Regions from separate parts of the Camelimonas sp. ID_303_24 genome, predicted to be linked through region 1. Evidence: predicted binding sites of a transcription regulator. Region 1 holds the regulator's gene; each other region holds the start of a gene.
The links. The regulator PhoB, encoded in region 1, activates phosphate uptake and scavenging genes when phosphate is short. The targets are predictions, from matches to a motif close to TGTCATNNANCTGTCAT.
Positions count from the first base shown of each region.

Region 1 (3,272 bases):
AGCGCCTGTGCATCGCCCGCACCGTTGCCATCAAGCCGGAAGTGATCCTGCTCGACGAGCCGTGCTCGGCGCTCGACCCGATCTCCACCGCCAAGATCGAGGAACTGATCGACGAACTGAAGGCCGAGTATACCATCGCCATCGTCACCCATAACATGCAGCAGGCGGCCCGCTGCTCCGAGTACACCGCCTTCATGTATCTGGGCGAACTGGTCGAGTTCGACGAGACCTCGCGCATCTTCACCACCCCATCCGACCAGCGGACGCAGGATTACATCACCGGCCGGTTCGGCTGACGGGCGCCGGTCAGCGCCCGCGCCCCGCGCGATGACGGGCCTGAGGAACAGCAACATGACCCGGAGGCGAGGGCGAGGCCGCCCCCTCCGCCAGAACAGCACGGACATCGCCGGCAACCGCCGGTTGATGGTCCAGGGAGACAGAGCATGGCCGAACATATCGTTTCCGCCTATGACGCCGAACTCGCCGCCCTGCGCAACCGCGTGGTCGAAATGGGCGGCATCGCCGAGAAGATGCTGGATGACGCGACCCGCGCGCTGGTGCGCCGCGACGCCGAACTGGCCCAGTCGGTCATCAACACTGACGCCCGCCTCGACAGCCTGCAGCGCGAGATCGAGGAAAACGCCATTCTCACCATCGCCAAACGCCAGCCGATGGCGGTGGACCTGCGCGAGATCATCTCGGCGATCCGCGTCGCCGGCGACGTCGAGCGCATTGGCGATCTGGCCAAGAACATCGCCAAGCGCGCCGTGGCCATCAGCGGCCAGATGCAGCCGACCCGCATTGTCGTCGGCGTCGAGCACATGAGCGACCTGGTCCAGGAACAGCTCAAGGACGTGCTTGACGGCTTCACCCAGCAGAACGTCAACGTCGCCATCGACGTCTGGAAGCGCGATGGCGAAATCGATGCGCTGTACACATCGCTATTCCGTGAGTTGCTGACCTATATGATGGAAGATCCGCGCAATATCGGCTTCTGCACCCACATGCTGTTCTGCGCCAAGAATATCGAACGCATCGGCGATCACACCACCAATATCGCCGAGACGATCTATTACCTGGTCACCGGCAATCCGCTGGTCAGCGAGCGGCCGAAAAATGATGACACCAGCTTCGCCCGCGTGGGCGAGGGCTGAGACGGGGCTTTCGGGCCAGGACCGCCGCCAGGCAAAAGAGGGCGCCGCTCTCCCTGATGCACTGCATCGGGCTGGGGGCAGGGCATGGACGGGCGCCTGGCGGAGCTGTGACTGGCTCCGGGCAGGCGCGACATGCCGCAGAGGCTGGCGGGATCGCGCCGCTGGCCGGAGAACCGCCGGGGCGTGAGAAGTCCGCCGGGCGTGGAGTGGAATATGGCGACGCGCATTCTGATTGTTGAGGATGAGGAATCCCTCTCCCTGCTGCTGCGTTACAACCTTGAAGCTGAGGGTTATATTGTGGATGCCGTGGCGCGCGGCGACGAGGCCGAGGTGCGCCTGCTGGAGGCGCCGCCGGATCTGGCGTTGCTGGACTGGATGCTGCCAGGCCTTTCCGGCATCGAGCTGTGCCGCCGCCTGCGCCAGCGCGAGGAGACGGCGCGCCTGCCGGTCATCATGCTGACGGCGCGGGGCGAGGAGGCGGAGCGCATCCGCGGCCTTGCCACTGGCGCCGATGACTATGTGGTCAAGCCATTCTCGGTGCCGGAGCTGCTGGCCCGCGTTCGCGCCCTGCTGCGCCGCGCCAAGCCGGGCCACGTGGCGGCGCTGCTGACCGCCGGAGATATCGAGCTGGACCGTGAAACCCGTCGCGTCCGCCGCTCGGATCGCGAGCTGCATCTGGGCCCCACCGAATTTCGCCTGCTGGAATTCCTGATGCAGAGCCCAGGCCGGGTGTTCACCCGCGAACAGTTGCTCGACAGCGTCTGGGGCCGGGACGTCTATATCGACGAGCGCACGGTGGACGTGCATGTGGGCCGCCTGCGCAAGGCCATCAACCGGCCGCGCCAGCCCGATCCGATCCGCACGGTTCGCGGGGCGGGCTATTCGTTCGATGAAACCTTCGCCCGCTCCTGAGCGGGGGTGTTGTTGGGGGGGCCGGTTTTCAGCGGGGCGGTCGCCGTCCTGCGTCAGGACAATGCGCCAGATCAGGGCCGTAAGGCAGATCGCCCCCGGCGTGGTCTGGTTGCACAGGCTGGATGCCCGTCATTGCAAAACCCGCCGCGCCGGCGGGTTTTTTGTGCGCGCCTGAAGTCTTGCCGCGCGAAGGCGGTGCGCGCCGGCAAACCAAAAAGCACCAAAAAGCAAATGCCCGCGACGGGCGCGGGCATTGGATCGGCGCGATGGCTGGCGGCCGCCGCCGGCTCAGTTGCTGCGGCGGTCGCGGCGACGCTCCGGCGGCTGGTAAGCGATGCGGCTGTGGAAGGTGCAATAGGGAATGCCCGGCGTCGTCCGGTTGCCGCAGAAGCAGAAATCCGCCGTGGTCGGATCGCCCATGGGCCAGCGGCACATGTTCTCGCGCAGTTCCATGATGGTGACGCGCTGGGATTCCGGCGCGGCGATGGCCGGAGAGGACGACACGGCGGCGACGGCCGCAGGCGCCGGCGTTTCCATCGGGCGCTCAGGCGCAGCGGCGACGGCGGCCAGCGCCGTGTTGCCCTGCACCAGCGGAATGCTGGCGGTGGCCCGCGCGGTTGTCGTCGCGACGCGCGGTGCGGCGACGGAAACGGTCTTGCGCGGCTTCTGCGCGCTCCCCGATGGTGATTTTGCCCGGCCGGACAGGCCAAGGCGATGAACCTTGCCGATCACCGCGTTACGCGTCACGCCGCCCATGGCGGTGGCGATCTGGCTGGCGCTGAGCCCTTCCGACCAGAGCTTCTTCAGCAGTTCGACGCGTTCGTCGCTCCAGCCGCTTCCAGCCTCGCTCATCCGTCCCTCCGCACCAAATTCGGTCATGCAGAAAATCTGCGTAAACGCGCTGAACTGGTTCAGCTACGCAAAACATCAATTCGCCAAGGTAACGGCGCCACGATATGTCGTGGGATATGTCCAGGACCATACAAGATGGCGGGACAGGGCTTCAACCGCAGCAGTCCGCTCCCCACCGTTTTCCCCAGGAACATGATGAAAACGAGTCCGTGATCATCTTTTTTCAACGATTTTACGGACGTGGGAGGCTGGACGGGCGGTTGCCGCTGGATAACACATATGGCGGCAAAGGCACGCCGTCATTGTCGCGTGACTGTTGCACGCCGGCGTCATGATCCGCCGCCTGGCTGCTCC
Region 1 covers NZ_JBLLJM010000011.1:62,060-65,331, forward strand. Annotated here, with positions in the region: gene pstB (phosphate ABC transporter ATP-binding protein PstB) at 1-296, shown strand, start outside; gene phoU (phosphate signaling complex protein PhoU) at 444-1,154, shown strand; gene phoB (phosphate regulon transcriptional regulator PhoB) at 1,368-2,066, shown strand; gene ACERNI_RS11560 (GcrA family cell cycle regulator) at 2,355-2,918, opposite strand.

Region 2 (3,272 bases), on a different contig from region 1:
CGTTCAGCTCGACGATCGGCTCATAGGCCTTGTGATCGACCGGCTGGTAGGAGCCGCCCTTGCCATCGAAAATTTTCTTCAGCACGTCCGGGGCTTTTTGCGGCATGGCGACGACAGCGGCGCTGATCGCCTTGCGCAGGTCTTCCGGCAGGTCGGTGAGATAGGCCACCGGCGAGTTCACGATCTGCTCAGAGCGGAAGATGATGCGGAAGTCATCCGCCTTCACCGCGCCCTTCGCCGCCATGCGCTGCAGGGTCGATTCCGTATCGCTGACCCAGAGATTGAAGCCGGCGTCGCAGGTCCCCTGGTTAATGGCGAAGATCACGTTCTCATGGCTGCCGGCATAGACAACCTTGCCAAAGAATTTGTCAGGATCGATGCCCATCTTGCTCATGGCGAAGCGCGGCACGTTATTGCCGGAGGTCGAGTTCGGGTCGACGAGGCAGAGGTTTTTGCCCTTGAGATCCTCAATTTTCCGGTACGGGCTACCGGCTTTGGTCCACAGCACGGAATAGTAGCCGCGCGTCCCGTCCGGGTTCACCTCAATGGCGAATGGTTCGATCTTCACCCCGGTCATACGGGCGCGGGCGTAGGAGGCGGGTCCGTATTGGGCGACATGGATATTGCCGGAGCGCTGGCCTTCGATCACCGCCGCATAGTCGTTGGCGACGCGCAACGTCACCTTCGTTCCCAATTCCTTCGACAGGTAGTCGACGAACGGCGTCCAGCGGTCGATCACCGTGCCGGAATTTTCAGCCGGGATAATGGCGTAGACCAGTTCCGGGTATTTCGCCTTCCAGGCCGCGCCGGTTTCGGCGGCGACAGATGGGGCGGCGAGCGCAAGGGTTGCGGCTGCGGCGAGCAGCAGGCGGCGGTTCAGCATGATGTGATCCTTGGGAGCCGGTCGGGAAGGACGGGCGCCGTCCTTCGCGGGAAACCGCGACAGTCAGCAAGCTGCCGGCGGGAAGGTCTGCGCCAGGGGCAATGTCCCCTGGCCCGGGCGAATTCTGATCGGGCGGACGATGTCGTCTGGTCGGACTGCGCTTCACAACGCGATGCGCTCAGGATGAACCACATCCCTGCTCCAATCTCTGGCAGCGCATGATTGTTGGCGCCACGCTCTAGGCGCCGGCGGGAACCAGGCCGCGCGGAGCGAAGCCGGTGGCGGGAGCCGCATGGGCGGCGGGGCGCGGCGGGATGGCGCGGGTTTCGTCGCTGTCCATGCCGTACAGTTCGGCGATGACCGCGTCCGTCAGTTCATCGGGGCAGCCGTCGAACACCACGCGGCCGTGGGCCATGCCGATCAGGCGGTGGCAATAGGCGCGGGCCAGCTCGATGGAATGCAGGTTGCACAGCACGGTGATGCCGTATTCGCGGTTGACCGCGGCAAGGCCATCCATGACGAGGCGGGTGTTGCGCGGATCGAGCGAGGCAATCGGCTCGTCGGCAAGAATGATGTCCGGATTCTGCATCAGCGCCCGGGCGATGGCGACGCGCTGCTGCTGGCCGCCGGAGAGTTGGTCGGCGCGCTGGGTGGCGAGACTGGCGATGTCCAGCCGCTCCAGCGCTGCCAGCGCAAGCGCCCGGTCCTCGTCCCGCCACAGCTTGAGCATGGCGCGGTGAGCGGGAATGACGTTGAGCCGGCCGAGAATGACATTGGTCAGCACGTCCATGCGGCCAACCAGGTTGAACTGCTGGAAAATCATGGCGCAGCGGGCGCGCCACGCGCGCAGTCCGGCGCCGCGCAGGGTGGTGACGTCGAGGCCATCAAAGGCGATGCGCCCGGCGCTCGGCGTCGCCAGGCGGTTGACCATGCGCAGCAGCGTCGACTTGCCGGCGCCGGAGCGACCGATGACGCCGACGAAAGCGCCGCGGGGAATATCCAGCGTAACGCCGTCAACAGCGCGCTTGGCCCCATAGTGGCGCGAAAGGTTTTCGAAAGTGAGCATTCTGCCCGTCCCGGCGTCGCAGCAGACGAAGTCTGGAATGGCGGATTGCGGAAACAGGCGGCCGTCGCCGGGCGACGCCGCATTCTCTTCCCACGGTGAACCTCAGGAAGCATGGGCGCGGCGGATGAAACCGGCATGACGGATGGATGACGAAGCGATGACATCAACCGCCGCCAGCAGGCCGCGGACGCGATATGATCGCCGGCGCTCACGCTTCTGGCGCAACGCCGCCGGGCAACAACGAGGGCAGCGGGACGCCGCCAGCGCATGAGCCACGCCTTGCACAAACATTCGGGCGGCCGCAGCGCGCCTGACATTGACGACGCCATGCAGTCTGCCAGCGTATCGGGGACATTGTTCCGGCGCGCTGGCTATGGAGCCCGCGGGGGCGGCGTCGGGAGACCAGGGGCCGGGGGAGCGGCTCGCCGGCTCCGGTCGCATCCCTTTATGTATCGCGGCAAATCCGGTCTTGTGGCATGGAAATTCGTCCCGTGCTTGCGCGAGGCGGCGGCAATTTTTCTGGACATCGCCCTGGGGCCGATCTGGCGCGGCGGAAGCGCAGCATATCTGGAGGCAGTTTGTGACAGGCGAGGCGGATCCCGACCGGCGCTGGATTTTGTTGATGCGCGTGACCGTCATCCTGCACCGCCTGCTGGAGCGGTCCGGGCAGGGCGGGGCGCTGACCGTCGCGCAATACAGGTTCCTGCTGATGCTGAAGCGCGGCCCCAGGCGGGCGAGCGTGCTGGCGTCGCTTTCCGGCATCGGGCGCCCCACGGCCTCTGTTCTGGTCAATGCCATGGAGAAGCGCGGCCTGATCGAGCGCTACGCCGATCCGGACGACGGCCGCGCCGAAATGTTGCGGTTGACCGCTGACGGTCTTGCCAGTTTCGCGGAGTTCGAGCGCGTCGCGGCCGGCGAACTTGCCGGCTATCTCGATGTGGCCGACGCCGGGGCCTTGCTGGACCGCGTTGAGGAGCTTGCGCACGTCATTGATCGCAAACGCGACCGGACGGCGCGCGATTGACAGGCTTTCGCGCGCCTTTATAGTTCGTATAACGAACGGTATCAAATGAAATCAGATGGCGGAGGAAACCATGGCGTCGCAACTGTGTGAGATGCTCGGGATCGAGTTTCCATTGCTGGCCTTCAGCCATTGCCGCGATGTGGTCGCGGCGGTCAGCCGGGCTGGCGGCTTTGGCGTGCTTGGCGCGACGGCGCTCACGCCGGAGACGGTGCGCGAAGAGCTGAGATGGATCGACGATCACGTTGATGGCAAGCCCTATGGCATTGACGTTCTCGTCCCCGAGAATATGGCCACCAGGG
Region 2 covers NZ_JBLLJM010000014.1:76,107-79,378, forward strand. Annotated here, with positions in the region: gene phnD (phosphonate ABC transporter substrate-binding protein) at 1-883, opposite strand, end outside; gene phnC (phosphonate ABC transporter ATP-binding protein) at 1,122-1,949, opposite strand; gene ACERNI_RS13860 (MarR family winged helix-turn-helix transcriptional regulator) at 2,530-2,973, shown strand; gene ACERNI_RS13865 (nitronate monooxygenase) at 3,044-3,272, shown strand, end outside.
Region 2: the regulator PhoB is predicted to act here: its motif matches at 2,085-2,101, upstream of phnC (phosphonate ABC transporter ATP-binding protein).

Region 3 (3,272 bases), on a different contig from region 1:
CTGGCGCCGCTCCGGCGCATAGCCAGGATCGATGTCCTCTCTAAAGCATTTTCGCCGGGAATGCGTGCATGCGCGAGCGCCGCCGGCAGGCTTGAGCCAGACAATTACCCGCGAAACCTGTATCGCCGGCATGGTCTATCTTTTTGATTGAGCGCATTTTGCATGGCGCTCATGCGTTTCTCTTCACGAGCCGCGATTCCCGCCTGTCTCGCAAATGATCTGGCGGGCGATGCAGGACAGCAACAGCGCTTTCAGCTCCGCCGCCGCTGTTGCGGGGGCGCCTTCGTTGATGAGGCGCAGGTCCGGAGCCACGTCGGGCGCGCCATCGCTGCGCCGCATGCGGCTGGCGAGGCCGGCGCCATGGTCGCCGTCACGGCCGCGCGCGGCGATGCGGGCGGCCAGGACGTCCGGCGCCGCCGTGACTTCCACCACGGCCAGCACCGGCAGCGCGGCGCGAGCTTCGGCGACGCTGCCGCGCGAGATGTTGACCACGACAATCTGGCCGGCTTCAGCCGCGCGCCGCGCGGCGACAGGCACCGCATAGCAATTGCCGTGGGCCTCCCAGGCCAGCGCCCAGGCGCCCGCCGCCTGCCGGGCGCGGAATTCTGCCATTGTCACGGTGTCGTGGCGCTCGAACGGGTCGGAAGGCCGCGTCACGACCCGCTCCGGGAATGAAAAACGCCTGTCCGCCGCCAGCGCCGCGCGCGCCAGGGCAATGAGCGTATCCTTGCCGGCCCCGCTGGGGCCGACGATGAGGACGAACCCGCCGGCCATCTCAGGAAACCCGCTGGCCGCCGCGCCAGACCTGGCGCACCACGGGCGTTTCGCCCATCATGGCGACGCGCGCCAGATCCGCCCGCAAACCCGCGCGGATTTCGCCGCGATCATCGAGGCCGGTCGCCCGCGCCGGATTGCGGGTGACGGTGGCGATCGCCTGCGGCAAGGTGATGTCCGGCGCTGCTTCCGGAAGATGGAACGCCGCCATCAACAGGCTGGCCGGCACGTAATCGGACGAGAAGATGTCCAGCAGGCCGGCTCTGGCGAGATCAGCGGCGGCGATATTGCCGGAATGCGAGCCACCGCGCACCAGATTGGGCGCGCCCATCATCACGGTGACGCCATGGTCGCGGCAGGCCTCAGCCGCCTCCATGGTGGTCGGAAACTCCGCCAGCGCGACGCCTTCGGCCACCGACTGGCTGACGTCGTCGAGCGTGGTGTCGTCATGGCTGGCGATCGGCGTTCCGAGCCGCCGCGCCAGCGCCGCAAGGGCCTGGCGATTGGCCGGGACGACATCGGCGCTGACGGCCTGTTTGTGGCTGATTTCACCGCGCACCGCTTCGAGGCTCTTGCCGCTCTTGCCACAGTAATACTGCAGGTATTTGTCGATATCGCGGAACTGGCGCTGTCCCGGCGTGTGGTCCATCAGCGACATCAGCCCCACCGGAAAGCGCGCGGCGAAGGCATGGACCGCCTCAAGCACGTCGACCGAGGGGATTTCGCAGCGCAGATGGGTCAGGTGATCGCAGCGCAGCAACCCGGCGTCGCGGGCCTGCTGCAACGCCTCGCCCAGCGCCATCAGCTCCGGGCCGAAGCCGCCGCCGTCCACGTCCGAACCGGCGCGCAGGCTGTCGAACACGGTGGTGATGCCAGAGGCGGAGATCTGCGCGTCATAAGCCATCACGGCGCCCATGCGATTCCATTTGACGCCGGGGCGGGGGCTGTAATGGCTCTCCAGATGGTCGGTGTGCAGTTCGACCAGGCCCGGCAGAAGATAATCGCCGGCGAGATCTTCACCCTTTTCAGGCGCCTTGCCGGCGCCGGTCTCGACGATGCGGCCGTCCTGCACGGCGACCCAGCCGTGGATGACGTCGTCCGCCAGCACGATCCGGGCGTTCTCGAAAATGGTTGCGTTGCTCATGGTGACCTTCCGGCGCCGGTCCCGCCGGCGCGGCGGGACTGTCGGCGCGAAACATGACATTCGGGCGACAGGGCCAGAAAACCTGGGGATCGGAGCCGTGGCGCTCAGGCGGCGGCTGGCGTGAAGCGCGTCACATCCACCACCCGGGTCGCCACGGCGTCGCGCACGTCCTCATCGTGAAAAATCCCGACGATGGCGGCGCCGGCGCGCTGCTTCTCGCGGATCAGTTCGACCACCACGGCGCGGTTGCGCGCGTCGAGCGAGGCGGTTGGCTCGTCCAGCAGCAGCAGGGGGCGCGGGGCGATCAGCCCACGGGCGATATTGACGCGTTGCTGCTCGCCGCCAGAGAAGGTCGCCGGCGGCAGGGCCCACAGATGCTCCGGCACATTCAGCATGGTCAGCAGCAGGCGGGCGCGGTCCATCGCGGCGCCGGGCGCCAGGCCGCCCTCGCGGCCCGCCGCCGCCACCACGTCGAGCGTGCTGACGCGGGGGATGACGCGCAGGAACTGGCTGACATAGCCGATAACATGGCGGCGCAACGCCAGGATGCGGCGCGGCGCGGCGCTGGCCAGGTCCGTCACCCCGTCGTCATGGCGGATGCGAATGGCCCCGTCGGCGCAATGATAGTCGCCGTGGATCATCTTCAGCAGCGAGGATTTGCCGGCCCCCGAGGGGCCGCCGAGCGTCACAACCTCGCCAGGCGCGGCGGCGAAGCTGATGGCGCGCAGCACATCGCGGCGGGCTCCGCCATGCAGGTGCATGGTGAAGGACTTGCTGACATTGGCCACCTCCAGCAATGGAGCGGCGGATGGAGAATTTCTGGTCATGTCAGGCCGCCAGCACGGAGGAAACGAGAAGCTGTGAATAGGGATGCTGCGGGTCATCGAGCACGCGGTCGGTCAGGCCTTCCTCGATCACTGCGCCGCCCTTCATCACCATCATACGGTGCGACAGCAGGCGCGCCACGGCGAGATCATGGGTGACAATGATGACGGCGAGGCCAAGATCGGCGACCAGATTGCGGATCATGTCAAGCAGGCGGGCCTGCACCGACACGTCGAGGCCCGAGGTCGGCTCGTCCATCAGCACCAGGCGCGGCCGCGTCACCAGATTGCGGGCGATCTGCAGCCGCTGGCGCATGCCGCCGGAGAACTGGCGCGGGCCGTCGTCGATGCGACGCGGATCGATTTCCACCCGCTCGAGCCAGTCGCCGGCGGTGGCGCGGATGTCGCCATAGCAGCGCGCGCCGGTCATCATCAGCCGCTCGCCGACGTTGCCGCCGGCCGAGACGCCCATGCGCAGTCCCTGGGCGGCGTCCTGGCGCACGAAGCCCCAGTCGGTGCGGAACAGCAGC
Region 3 covers NZ_JBLLJM010000014.1:66,469-69,740, forward strand. Annotated here, with positions in the region: gene phnN (phosphonate metabolism protein/1,5-bisphosphokinase (PRPP-forming) PhnN) at 184-774, opposite strand; gene ACERNI_RS13800 (alpha-D-ribose 1-methylphosphonate 5-triphosphate diphosphatase) at 776-1,918, opposite strand; gene phnL (phosphonate C-P lyase system protein PhnL) at 2,023-2,745, opposite strand; gene phnK (phosphonate C-P lyase system protein PhnK) at 2,747-3,272, opposite strand, start outside.
Region 3: the regulator PhoB is predicted to act here: its motif matches at 1,972-1,988, upstream of ACERNI_RS13800 (alpha-D-ribose 1-methylphosphonate 5-triphosphate diphosphatase).